2 regions of the Paraburkholderia sp. GW821-FHT02A12 genome follow, and region 2 is predicted to be linked to the other one. Evidence: riboswitches for the same ligand, from Rfam matches in the RefSeq annotation. Region 2 holds a riboswitch; the other holds the start of a gene.
What was found. A riboswitch is a leader RNA that binds a small molecule or an ion and turns the genes downstream of it on or off. The one in region 2 is predicted to bind cobalamin.
Positions count from the first base shown of each region.

Region 1: it holds a riboswitch for cobalamin, as region 2 does, so the genes downstream of both, AC07WT_RS04475 (TonB-dependent receptor domain-containing protein) here and AC07WT_RS31625 (ferredoxin-like domain-containing protein) in region 2, are expected to answer to the same signal.

Region 1 is NZ_JBWKWA010000001.1:989,470-995,248, reverse strand. Features, by position in the region: gene AC07WT_RS04485 (ABC transporter ATP-binding protein) at 1-475, opposite strand, end outside; gene AC07WT_RS04480 (FecCD family ABC transporter permease) at 472-1,518, opposite strand; partial or broken gene AC07WT_RS04475 (TonB-dependent receptor domain-containing protein) at 1,546-3,108, opposite strand; cobalamin riboswitch at 3,140-3,397, opposite strand; gene AC07WT_RS04470 (ATPase) at 3,605-3,961, shown strand; gene AC07WT_RS04465 (cell division protein ZapA) at 3,958-4,272, shown strand; RNA gene ssrS (6S RNA) at 4,377-4,558, shown strand; gene AC07WT_RS04455 (EVE domain-containing protein) at 4,653-5,111, shown strand; gene AC07WT_RS04450 (SIMPL domain-containing protein) at 5,319-5,779, shown strand, end outside.
Region 2 is NZ_JBWKWA010000002.1:2,263,128-2,268,906, forward strand. Features, by position in the region: gene AC07WT_RS31610 (cobalt-precorrin-6A reductase) at 1-232, opposite strand, end outside; gene AC07WT_RS31615 (cobalt-precorrin-5B (C(1))-methyltransferase) at 229-1,317, opposite strand; gene cbiE (precorrin-6y C5,15-methyltransferase (decarboxylating) subunit CbiE) at 1,317-2,555, opposite strand; cobalamin riboswitch at 2,640-2,818, shown strand; gene AC07WT_RS31625 (ferredoxin-like domain-containing protein) at 2,905-4,395, shown strand; gene AC07WT_RS31630 (precorrin-8X methylmutase) at 4,388-5,014, shown strand; gene AC07WT_RS31635 (precorrin-2 C(20)-methyltransferase) at 5,015-5,746, shown strand; gene cobJ (precorrin-3B C(17)-methyltransferase) at 5,743-5,779, shown strand, end outside.

The sequences.
Region 1 (5,779 bases), on a different contig from region 2:
CCAGCGCGACGCGTTGCCGTTCGCCGCCCGACAGCGACAGCACGTCGCGCGCTGCGAATTCGGCGAGGCCCAGCGCATCCAGCGCGTCATGCGCGGCGGCGCGGTCAGCGGCGCGTTCCCAGCCCCAGCCGGTCAGATGCGGAAAGCGGTTGAGCATCACGATATCGAGCACGCTCGCGCTGAACGCATCGTGCGCGCTCTGCGGCATCAACGCGCGACGCTGTGCGAGTGGCAGCGGTTGCCAGTCGGCGAGACGCGCGCCGTCGAGCTCGACGTGCCCCGCCGCCGGATGCGAGAGGCCGGCGAGCGTCGCGATCAGCGTCGTCTTGCCCGCACCGTTCGGGCCGGCGACGCACCAGATCTCGCCTGCGTAGAACGTATGCGTGAACGCATCGAGCAGCGTTCGCGAGCCGGCGCGCAACGTCAGGCGTTGCGCGCTGAGCGCGGCATGGGCGGAGTGGTGTGCCTGCATCATCGGCGCCTGCGCAGCAGCATCCACAAAAACACCGGCACGCCGACGATCGAGGTAATCACGCCGACCGGCAATTGCGCCGGCGCAATGACCGTGCGCGCGATCAGGTCGGCGCCCATCACCGCGACACCGCCACCGAGCGCGGCGGCCGGCAACAGCATGCGCTGATCGTTGCCGAACGCGAGCCGCAGCATATGCGGCACCACCAGGCCGACAAAGCCGATGGTGCCCGCTGTCGTCACCGCCGCGGCCGCCGCCAGCGACGCCACCAGATAGACACGCAGGCGCAGCGGCATCACCGCGACGCCGAGCGCCTGCGCGGCCGCATCGCCTCGCAGCAGCACATTGAGCCGCGGCGCAGCGGGCAAGATCGCGATCAGCACGACGAAGAGCGCGGCGAGCGCGGCCCATGGCATTGCGCCGCCGTTGAGGTCGCCGGTCAGCCAGAACAGCATGCCGCGCAGACGATTGTCAGGCGCAAGGTTGAGCAGCAGCGTGATGACGGCGCCCCAGCCGGCCGCGATCACCGCGCCGGTCAGCAGCAAGCGCGGCGACGTGTCCTGCGGCTCGCCCCGCCACAACTCGCGGCGCGCAAGACCGAGCACCAGCAGGATCGACACGAACGCGCCCGCGAACGCGCTGGCATCGACGATCCACCACGCGCAACCGGCGATCATCGCGACCAGCGCAAAAGTCGCCGCACCGCCCGAAACGCCCAACACGTATGGCTCGGCCAGCGGATTGCGCAGCAGCACCTGCAACAGCGCGCCGGCCAACGCGAGCAGCGCGCCGCACGCGAAGCCGGCCAGCGCGCGCGGCAGACGCAATGTCCGCACGATTTCGCTCGCGAGATCCGCCGATGCCGCGGGCGAAGGCACGAGCGCCGCCAGCACGCGCGCGGGCGCGAGCGGCACGCTGCCGAGCGCGAGCGACGCCATCAGCACGATCAGCGCGAGCACGGCGAGCGCGAGCCAGATCGCGGCCGCACGCTTCGCGCTCATGATGGGCATCGCCGTCGCGACCCTCGGACCCGAGCCGCGGTTCATCCGCACGATCTCACGCAGGCGCACCCGTCACTGCTGCTGCCAACCGACCGTGACATACGCACCGCGCCGCGGCGAGTTATACGAGTAGGCCGTTTCATAGTCCTTGTTCAACAGGTTCTGGATTTGCGCAGCCACGCACCACGCTTTCGTGATGTCGTAGCGCGCGGACAGATTCACCACACCGTAACCGCCGAGCTTGCCGCTGCTATCGTCGCGCGCGCCGCTGACGATCCACTCGCCGCCGACACGCCACCCCGCAATACTGCGATTCACCGCTAGCGACGCGAAACGCCGCGCACGCCGCACAAGGTCGACATCGCTGTCGAGGTCGACGGGATTTTGCAGCGTCACCGACGCACGCACATCCGTCCTGCCGACATGACCGCTCCACGATCCTTCGAGCCCTTGCACCTTCGCATGACCGACGTTCGCTGCCAGATAGATGCCGGGCGTCACCTGATGGTAGTCGATCAGATTCGAATAGCGCGCCTGGAACGCGCTCAGGCGCATCACGCCCAGCGCATTCGACGCATACTGCAACGCTGCTTCGATCGAATGACTGCGCTCCGGCTGGATCGACGGATTGCCGCTGATCGGATAGTACAGATCGTCGAAGCTCGGCGCGCGAAACGCATCCGAATAGCTTGCGCTCACCTTCCAATGCTCGGCGATGTCGAAACCGTAGCCGAGATAGTAACTGTTCGCTGCGCCGAAATCGGAATACTGATCGCGCCGTACGTTGGCCTGAATCTGATTGCACCCAAAGCGCCCGCTATAGCCGACGAAGCCCGAATTCACATGCCGGTCGGGCGCCGCAAACGTATCCGAATCGAGGCTCTGATCAAGATGCTCGTAGCCGACCTGCAGCTTCTGCTGCGCGGCGAGCGCGAAATCGTTCTGCCATGTGTACTGGCGATTGTCGGTATCGAAGCGGCCGTTGTAGATGCCGTTGGTGTTCGACACGCTGCGATCGTCGCCTTCGGAGACGATGAAGTGGGTGGTCCACCAGCCGGTCACCTTGCCACTGGCGAACACCGACATCTGCCGCACTTTGGTGTAGAGGTTGTTCAGATCGGTCGGCACGCCGTACGCGTTGTCGTAGCTATTGTTGCCGTTCGACTGGAAATATGTGATGCCTGCGTCCCACTTGTCATTGAACTTGTGGCGCAGCGAGGCGGAGATGCTCTCGTTCAGATAGCCGTTCGGATTCGGATTTGCGTTGGGCGCCTGGGCTGGTTTGAGCGATGAGAAGCCGTCGCCTTTCGAGCGCGCGAGCGAGATGCTGAAGGTGGTCTTGCTGTCTTTGTCCAACGCGCCGTTCACGCCGGCCTGTTGCGTCTGCGTGTGATAACTGCCGTAGCCCACCGAGAAATTGAAACGCGGCGGATGATCGCCGCCGTCTTTCATGAACACCTGCACGACGCCGCCGATCGCGCCCGAGCCGTATGACGCGGACCCATTGCCGTTCACCACTTCGACGTGGTCGACCTGATCGAGCGGAATCTGCGCAAGTTGCGGTGCGCCGAGGCTGACCGAATCGACTCGGACACCGTCGATCAACACCAACGATTGGGTGGACGATGCGTGACGAGACGCCCGCGCTTGCTATGAATCTGCGCTGGACGAATCTCTCCCTCTGGCCGGTATCCGGGCTGGCGACACATCGATCCCGCCTTCTCACGCGTGACGCGCAGTGGCACACTCGTATGTTCAGCTTCGAACACGCGATCGGGATCGACTTGCATGACGACATGCGGTCGCTTACCGTTGCGGGGGCAGCGCAGGCTGGCGCGTTCAGGCGAACGTCGCGCCCTGCTTCCCGTTTAACTGCGCGCCCTGTCGAAAAGCACGCGCGGGCACCAAAGTGCGGCCAGTTTAGGAGCGCCCTCGAGGCCCGTCAAGAATGGTTAATCCTTGCTCGATCCGTTCTGTTAAGTGCAGGTTATTGTCCGATGCAGGCGCAGTTTTTCGTCATAAGGCCGATAAAAGCCTGCACAAAGCGAGGTTGTTACGTCTCGAAACGAGACAATTGTCGGAACCTGCGACATTCCGCGCTAAAATGCGATGTCTTTAGAGGACGCAGCACATGCTCACCGAACTCGAATCACTCTCACAAAATATCGGCAAGCTGATTGCGATCAGCCAGCGCCACAATGAAGCGCGGCTCGCGCTCGAAGAGCAGCTCGCCCGAACGCGCGCTGAAGCGGAAGCCACGCGTACCGAACTCGCGTTGCTGCGCGAGGAACGCGATACGCTGCAAGCGGAACGCGACGCGCTGTCGGCAAAGATCGACGACGCACAGGTGCGCCTGAATGCGATTCTCGAAAAACTGCCGCGGGCACGCGCACAGGCCGAGCCTGACAATCAGCTCGATCTGCTCGAACCCGAGCAACACGAGGTCGAAGCGGACAGCGCCGCCACCCGCCACGGAGAAAATGCATGACCACGAAGCAGATCGAAGTATCGATTCTCGGCGTGCCGTATCGTCTCGCCTGCTCGCCGGAAACCGAAGCGGCGCTGCTCGAAGCGGTGGCACGCGTAGACGCTGAAATGTCGAAGATCCGCAATCACAGCAACGTGCGCGGCACGGATCGCATTGCCGTCATGGCTGCGCTGTCGCTGGCATCGGAACTGCTTAAGCTGCAAACGAGCGTGAGACACGGAGAAGCATTTCCCGCTGAGGAAATCCGGCGTACAATGCGTCAAATGAATGAACAGCTAGGTACTGTGATTCAGCAGTACAGCATGCAGTAAGTGTCTAGTGGCCGTGCCTGAAATCGGCCGCGGATTCAAGCGGAGTGCATGAGCAAAGACTCGCGCGAACGTTTGAGTTCCATCGTTTTAGCTTCATCGGTTTAGCTTCCCTGCCTGGTTCGCCAAGGTCATATATTCCTTGAACCAATGCCATGTGCACGGTTGTGGAAATTTGTAGCACGGGTGTGCGCGTCACTCTGTCTGATGTACCCGAAGTGCTGCTAACTGCGACCAATTCTGAACCCCCGGTTCAGGATGCCGGCCTAGCGGCTAAGGCGGGGACCTTATTTAGAACGGCATCGGACTTCGGTTCGGTGCCGTTTTTCTTTGGGCCTCCGGTTTCTTTCGCATCTTCACCTTCTTAAGGTTCAATTCGATTCATGCGCTACTGGCTAATGAAGTCCGAACCGGACGAAGCAAGCATCGACCATCTCGCCAATGCACCGCAACGCACGCTGCCGTGGACCGGCGTGCGCAACTATCAGGCGCGCAATTTCATGCGCGACATGATGCAGGTCGGCGACGGTGTGCTGTTCTATCACTCGAGCTGCCCCGAACCGGGCATCGCGGGGCTCGCCGAGGTGTCGTCCACGGCTTATCCGGATCCGACGCAGTTCGACAGGAAGAGCCCCTACTACGACCCGAAGTCGTCGCCGGAAACGCCGCGCTGGCTGCTCGTCGACGTAGTGTTCAAGAAGAGGATCCCTCTGATCCCGCTTGCCGCGTTGCGCGAGCATGAGGAACTCGCGGACATGCGCGTGCTGGCGAAGGGCAACCGTTTGTCGATCACGCCGGTGACCGAAGCCGAATGGCGTTTCATCACGAAGCGGCTTGTTTGAAGCTGCATGTGTATGTGCGGTACGTTGTCACTGCCGCGCGTGCAAAGCAGGAGCAAACCGGGACCCGACCTTGAAACAACGTCAAATTGGGGAACCAAGCCGAGGTTACAAGCGCCTAACGGACTCGCAAATGGACACGCAAACGCCGTGCCATTGCAGCGCATTTGCTCCAATCGCGCATAACCTGTTCAAGCAAGGAGTCCGGGAATGACAAAAAACACTGCACGTGCCCTCGCACTCGCTCTCGTGTGCGTGGCCCCTGCCGCCCTCGCATTGACGCCGGCCATGGCGCGCGCGCAAGGCGTGACACAATATCAGCCCTCGGGCGTGCTGTCGCTGAATGCGCAGGCCAGCGCGGAAGTGCCGCAAGACGTCGTCGATATCACGCTGTTTTATGAGCAGGAAGCGAGCGATCCGTCGGCACTCACGTCAACGCTGAATCAGCGCGCCGATTCGGCGCTGCAAAAAGCCAAGGGCGTGAATGGCGTGACCGCGCGCACGGGTTCGTTCTCGATCTATCCGTCAACCGATCGCGACGGCCGTATTTCCGCGTGGCGCGGCCGCACGGAAATCGTGCTCGAATCGCACGACTTCGCCGCCGCGTCGAAGCTCGCGGGTCAGATGGCATCGATCATGCAGGTCGGCAACGTGCAATTCTCGCTGTCGCC
Region 2 (5,779 bases):
CACTGATTTGCGCGGCGTACGGGTGGGTCGCGTCGATCACGAGGCCAATGCGTTCCTGTTCGATGTAGCGCGCCATCCCCGCACTGCCGCCAAAGCCGCCGACGCGCACCGCACACGCCAGATCGTCCGGCACCTTGCCGAGCCCGGCGAGACTGTACACGTGATCGGGCCCGAGTTGACGCGCGATCTTCAAGGCGTCGCCGGTGCCGCCGAGCAGCAGGATGCGCATCATCGCGCGGCTCCGATCAGATTGCCCTGGCGGTCGATCGCGAACATTTCGACGGCGACCTGCGGCGGCACGATATCGCGCGCCACCGCGAGCGCATGCCGGCAGACGATATCGCCGAGCGGCACGTTTTGCGCACGCGCCAATGTCGCCGCCTGCTGACTCGTATTGGCCGCGCGGATCGCCGCCTGCAAGGCGGCGTCCGCGCCATGTTCGGACGCCCACACGGCCAGTTGCGCCAGATCGATGCTCGAATTCCGGCTATGCAGATCGAGATGCCCCGCGGCCAGTTTGCTGAGCTTGCCGAATCCGCCGCAAATGCTCAGGCGTTCGACCGGCGCGCGCTTCATGTGCTTGAGCACCGCGCCGACAAAGTCGCCCATTTCGATCAGCGCGATGTCCGGCAGGCCGTAATGCGCGCGCATCGCGTCTTCGCTGGCGTTGCCGGTGCAGGCCGCGAGATGCGTGTAGCCGTTCGCGCGCGCGACGTCGATGCCCTGCTGGATCGACGCGATATACGCCGAGCACGAGAACGGCCGCACGATCCCGGTAGTGCCGAGAATCGACAGGCCGCCGAGAATGCCGAGACGCGGGTTCATCGTCTTCAGCGCGAGCTCTTCGCCGCCTTCGACGCCGATCGTCACCTCGAAACCGCCGCCATATGCGTGTTCCGCGGCCAGATCGGCGAGATGCTCGCTCATCATCTTGCGCGGCACCGGATTGATCGCCGGTTCGCCGATCGGCAACGTCAAACCCGCGCGCGTCACGGTGCCGACGCCCGGTCCCGCATGAAAACTCACGCCCGGTTCGGCGCGCAGGCGCACGCGGGCGAACACGATCGCGCCGTGCGTCACGTCGGGATCGTCGCCCGCATCCTTGACGGTGCCGGCTTCGGCGCCGTCGGCGGTCAGACGGCAGAACACCAGCGGCATCGGCACAAGCTGGCCCTTGGGCAACACGATTTCCGCGGCCTCGCTGACGATGCCCGTGAGCAGCAGACGCGCCGCCGCGAGCGACGTCGCGGTGGCACAACAGCCGGTCGTGTAGCCGCTGCGCAGCCGCGCGGGTTGTTCGGGTGTTTCGTCGCGCATTACGGTTGCCGATGCTTGTGGCGCGCGGCATCGCCGGCGGGCCTGGTCACGTCGAGCAGCGTGATCGGCAATGCCTGACGCCAGGTGTCGAAGCCGCCGAGCGGTTGCGCGTCGGCGAGCGCAATGCGCGTGAGCGTGCCGCCATGCTGGGCGCGCCACGCCATCAGCGCCGCCTCGCCTTGCAAGGTCACGGCATTGGCAACCAGCCGGCCGCCCTCACGCAGGCGCGCCCAGCAGGCATCCAGCACGCCCGGCACCGTCACGCCGCCGCCGATGAACACCGCATCCGGCGCCGGCAGTCCGTCCAGCGCTTCAGGCGCGCGGCCCGCCACGAGTTGCAGACCCGGCACGCCCAACGCATCGCGATTGTGTTCGATGAAACGCTGGCGCTCCGCATGCCGCTCGATCGCGATCGCGCGGCACGCCGGATGCACGCGCATCCATTCGATGCCGATCGAACCGCTGCCCGCGCCGACATCCCACAGCAATTCGCCGGGCGTGGGCGCGAGGCGCGCCAGCGTGATCGCGCGCACGTCGCGTTTGGTCAACTGGCCGTCGTGGCGAAACGCGTCGTCGGGTAAGCCGCAGGTCAGCGGCAAACGCGGCGCGCCTTCCGTGGCGCGGCATTCGAGCGCGATCAGATTCAGCGCCGCCACGTCGCCCGCCGGCCATTGATCGGCACGGCCGTCGATCCGGCGTTCCAACTCGCCGCCCAGGTGTTCCAGCACGATCATCCGGGTCGCGCCGAAGCCGCGCGCGTTCAGCAAGCCGGCGAGCGCCGCGGGCGTGCCGCCGTCCGCGCTCAGCACGAACGCACGCGCGCCGTCGTGCAGATGGGCGTTCAGCGTCGCCAGCGGCCGGCCCACCAACGAGACCGTCGCGACGTCCTGCAAGGGCCAGCCGAGCCGCGCCGCGGCCAGCGACAGCGACGACGGCGCCGGCAACACTCGCAACTCGCCGGCCGGCAGCTGCCGCGCCAGCGTCGCGCCGACGCCGAACAGCATCGGGTCGCCGCTCGCCAGCACGCACACGGGGGTGGCGCGCTCCGCCAGCAAAGGCGCGAGATCGAACGGACGCGGCCACGCGGCGCGGCGCGCGCCAAGTCGCGCGGGCAGCATCGCCAGATGGCGCTCGCCGCCGTACACCACCGACGCTTCCAGCAAAGCGCGCCGCGCGGGCCGCCCCAAGCCGGCGAAGCCGTCATCGCCTATGCCCACCACGGTCAGCCACGCCGACATGCATCCATCCTCATTCCGTATCTTCAAATAATGCGCTGTGCCACGCCGATCAAAGCGTCCAGCCTCGTTGCGCGGTTCGAAAAAAGGCATAATACAGCCGCCGGTGCCCTTCGGGGCCGAAGAGGGAACACAGTGCCACTGTGGCTGCCCCCGCAACTGTATGCAGCGAGTCCGCCTGCGCTCCGCGCCACTGGTTCGACCGGGAAGGCAGCGGCGGACCGTGACCTGCCAGCCAGGAGACCTGCCGGCGAGATTGTTCGTGCCAGCCTGCATCGGGCGGGGTGTACCGATGCCGCAGCCACGCCCGCTTTGGGCGGGTTGCCCGGGCCGTCGCGCGACGCTAAACCCGGTGTCCGTCTTGAATCACGCTGCGCCCTCCGCTGCTTTATCTACCGCTGCCGTTGCGCCGCGGCCTTCGGCTTGTCCGGGGCTGTTGCGCATCGTCGCCGCACGCGACGGCGGGATTTGCCGGATCAAATTGCCCGGCGGCGCATTGAGCGCCGCGCAGGCTGCCGCGATCGCCGAGGCGAGCGAGCGGCACGCCGCCAGCGTGATTGAAGTGACCAACCGGGCGAATCTGCAAGTGCGCGGCGTGCGGGCCGGGCACGAAGCGGCTTTGATCGAGGCTCTGGTGGCAGCCGGTCTCGGGCCGGCTCCGGCGAGCAGCGGCATGGATGCGGCGGCAGTATTGTCAGCATGCGCCGCTGACGATATCCGCAACGTGATGGTCAGCCCCGCTGCGGGCCGCGATTCGTCCGCGCTGTACGACACCACGTCGCTGACCGCCGGGCTTCTCGCGCTGCTGCAAAGCGAAGCGCGTTTTGCGGCGCTGTCGCCGAAATTCGCGTTGCTGCTGGACGGCGGCGAGCGCCTTGCGAGGCTCGACCATCCGCATGACGTCTGGCTCGCGGCGACGTCGGCGAGCGACGGTGTGCGGTTCGTCTTTGGCCTGGCGGGATGTCCGCCTACGGCGGCCAATGCGGCGGCCGCGCACGCGGCCGTGCACGCGGCTGGCGACGGCTCGTTCGGCGCGTCGCCAGACCCGGTCGCGACCGGCACACGCGCCCTCGCCGCCGTCTTGCCTTCGGAAGTCGTTCAGCTGGTCCGCGCGCTTCTGCACACGTTCCTCGATCTGGCCGCCGCCGGCGCCACGCGCATGCGCCATCTGCTCGCCACGCATTCCGCCGACGCGGTATTGCAGCGTGCCCAAACGTATGCCGATTTCCCGCTGTCGCGCGACGCGTCGCTCGCCGACTGGCATCGCGGCGCGCCCGCCGATGCCGCGTCGCGGCTCGGCGCGCACGCTCAACGCGTGGCGGGAATGTGGCACGTGGGCGGCCAGCCGCCGCTCGGACGCCTCGACGCCGCGACGCTGCGCGGCCTCGCCGCGCTAGCGCGCCAGCACAGCAACGGCACGCTGCGCATGACGCCCTGGCAAAGCGTGCTGCTGCCCGATATCGCCTCGAAGGCCGTGCCGGCCGTGCTTGCCGAACTGGAAGCATTAGGCCTTGCCTGCGATCGCGCGCAGCCCATCGCACGTTTGATCGCTTGCGCCGGCTCGACCGGCTGCGTAAAAAGTCCCGCCGACACCAAAGCCGACGCGCTGCGGCTAGCCGCCCGCCTGCCCGACGGCGTCGACGTCCATCTGAGCGGCTGCCCGCGCTCGTGCGCGGCCGCGCATTGCGCGCCGTACACGTTGCTGGCCGTGGCGCCCGGCACCTACGACCTGTATCGACGCGACGCCTCGCCGGACTTCGGCCGCTGCGTCGCGCACCAACTGACGATCGAGCAGGCCGCCGACATGCTCGAACAATTGGCCCGGAGCCCTTTAGATGCTTGATTACATTCGCGACGGTCAGGAGATCTATCGCCAATCTTTCGCGACGATTCGTGCCGAGGCCGATCTGTCGCGGATCCCCGCCGACCTCGAGAAACTCGCGGTGCGCGTGATCCACGCCTGCGGGATGGTCGACGTGATCGACGATCTGGCTTTCTCCGCGGGTGCAGGCACCGCGGGCCGCACGGCGCTGGCGCAAGGCGCGCCGATTCTGTGCGACGCAGGCATGGTCGCGCAAGGCATCACGCGGGCGCGCCTGCCCGCGAACAACGAAGTGATCTGCACGCTGACGCACAGGGACCTGCCGTCGCTGGCGCGCGAACTCGGCAACACGCGATCGGCCGCCGCGCTCGAACTGTGGCGTCCGCATCTGGCCGGCAGCGTCGTCGTGATCGGCAATGCGCCGACTGCCCTGTTTCATCTGCTTGACATGCTCGACGCCGGCGCGCCGAAGCCCGCGCTCATCCTCGGCTTTCCGGTCGGCTTCGTCGGCGCGGCGGAGTCGAAAGCCATGCTTGCCGAAGACAGCCGCGGCGTGCCCTACGTGATGGTCCACGGACGACGCGGCGGCAGCGCGATGGCCGCCGCCGCCGTCAATGCGCTGGCTACGGAGGTCGAGTAAATGAGCGTGCAAGGACGTTTGTTCGGACTCGGGGTCGGCCCCGGCGACCCGGAATTGATCACGCTGAAAGCGCTGCGTCTGCTGAAGGCCGCGCCGGTGGTTGCGTACTTCGTCGCGAAGGGCAAAAAAGGCAACGCGTTCAGCATCATCGAAGCGCATTTGCACGACGCGCAACAGCATCTGCCGCTCGTCTATCCGGTCACGACCGAAGCGCTCGAACCGCCGCTGTCGTATGAAGCGATCATCGCCGACTTCTACGACACCGCCGCCGAAGTCGTCGCTGCCCATCTCGACGCAGGCCGCGACGTCGCGGTGATCTGCGAAGGCGATCCCTTTTTCTACGGCTCGTACATGTATCTGCACGACCGGCTCGCCGCGCGCTTCGAAGCCGAAGTGGTGCCGGGCGTGTGCTCGATGCTCGGCGGCGCAGCCGTGCTCGGCTCGCCGCTCGTGTATCGCAATCAAAGTCTGTCGGTGCTCTCCGGCGTGTTGCCCGAAGACGAATTGCGCCGCCGTCTCGCCGATGCCGACGCCGCCGTCGTGATGAAACTCGGCCGCAATTTCGACAAGGTGCGGCGCGTGCTGGGCGAACTCGGTCTCGCGGATCGCGCGCTCTACGTCGAACGCGCGACGATGGGCAACCAGCGCATCGTGCCGCTCGCGGAAGTCGATCCGATGGCGTCGCCGTATTTTTCGCTGCTCGTGGTGCCGGGGGAAAAATGGCAAGGATGACGCCGCCCGCGATCGTGATTCTCGGCACGGGCG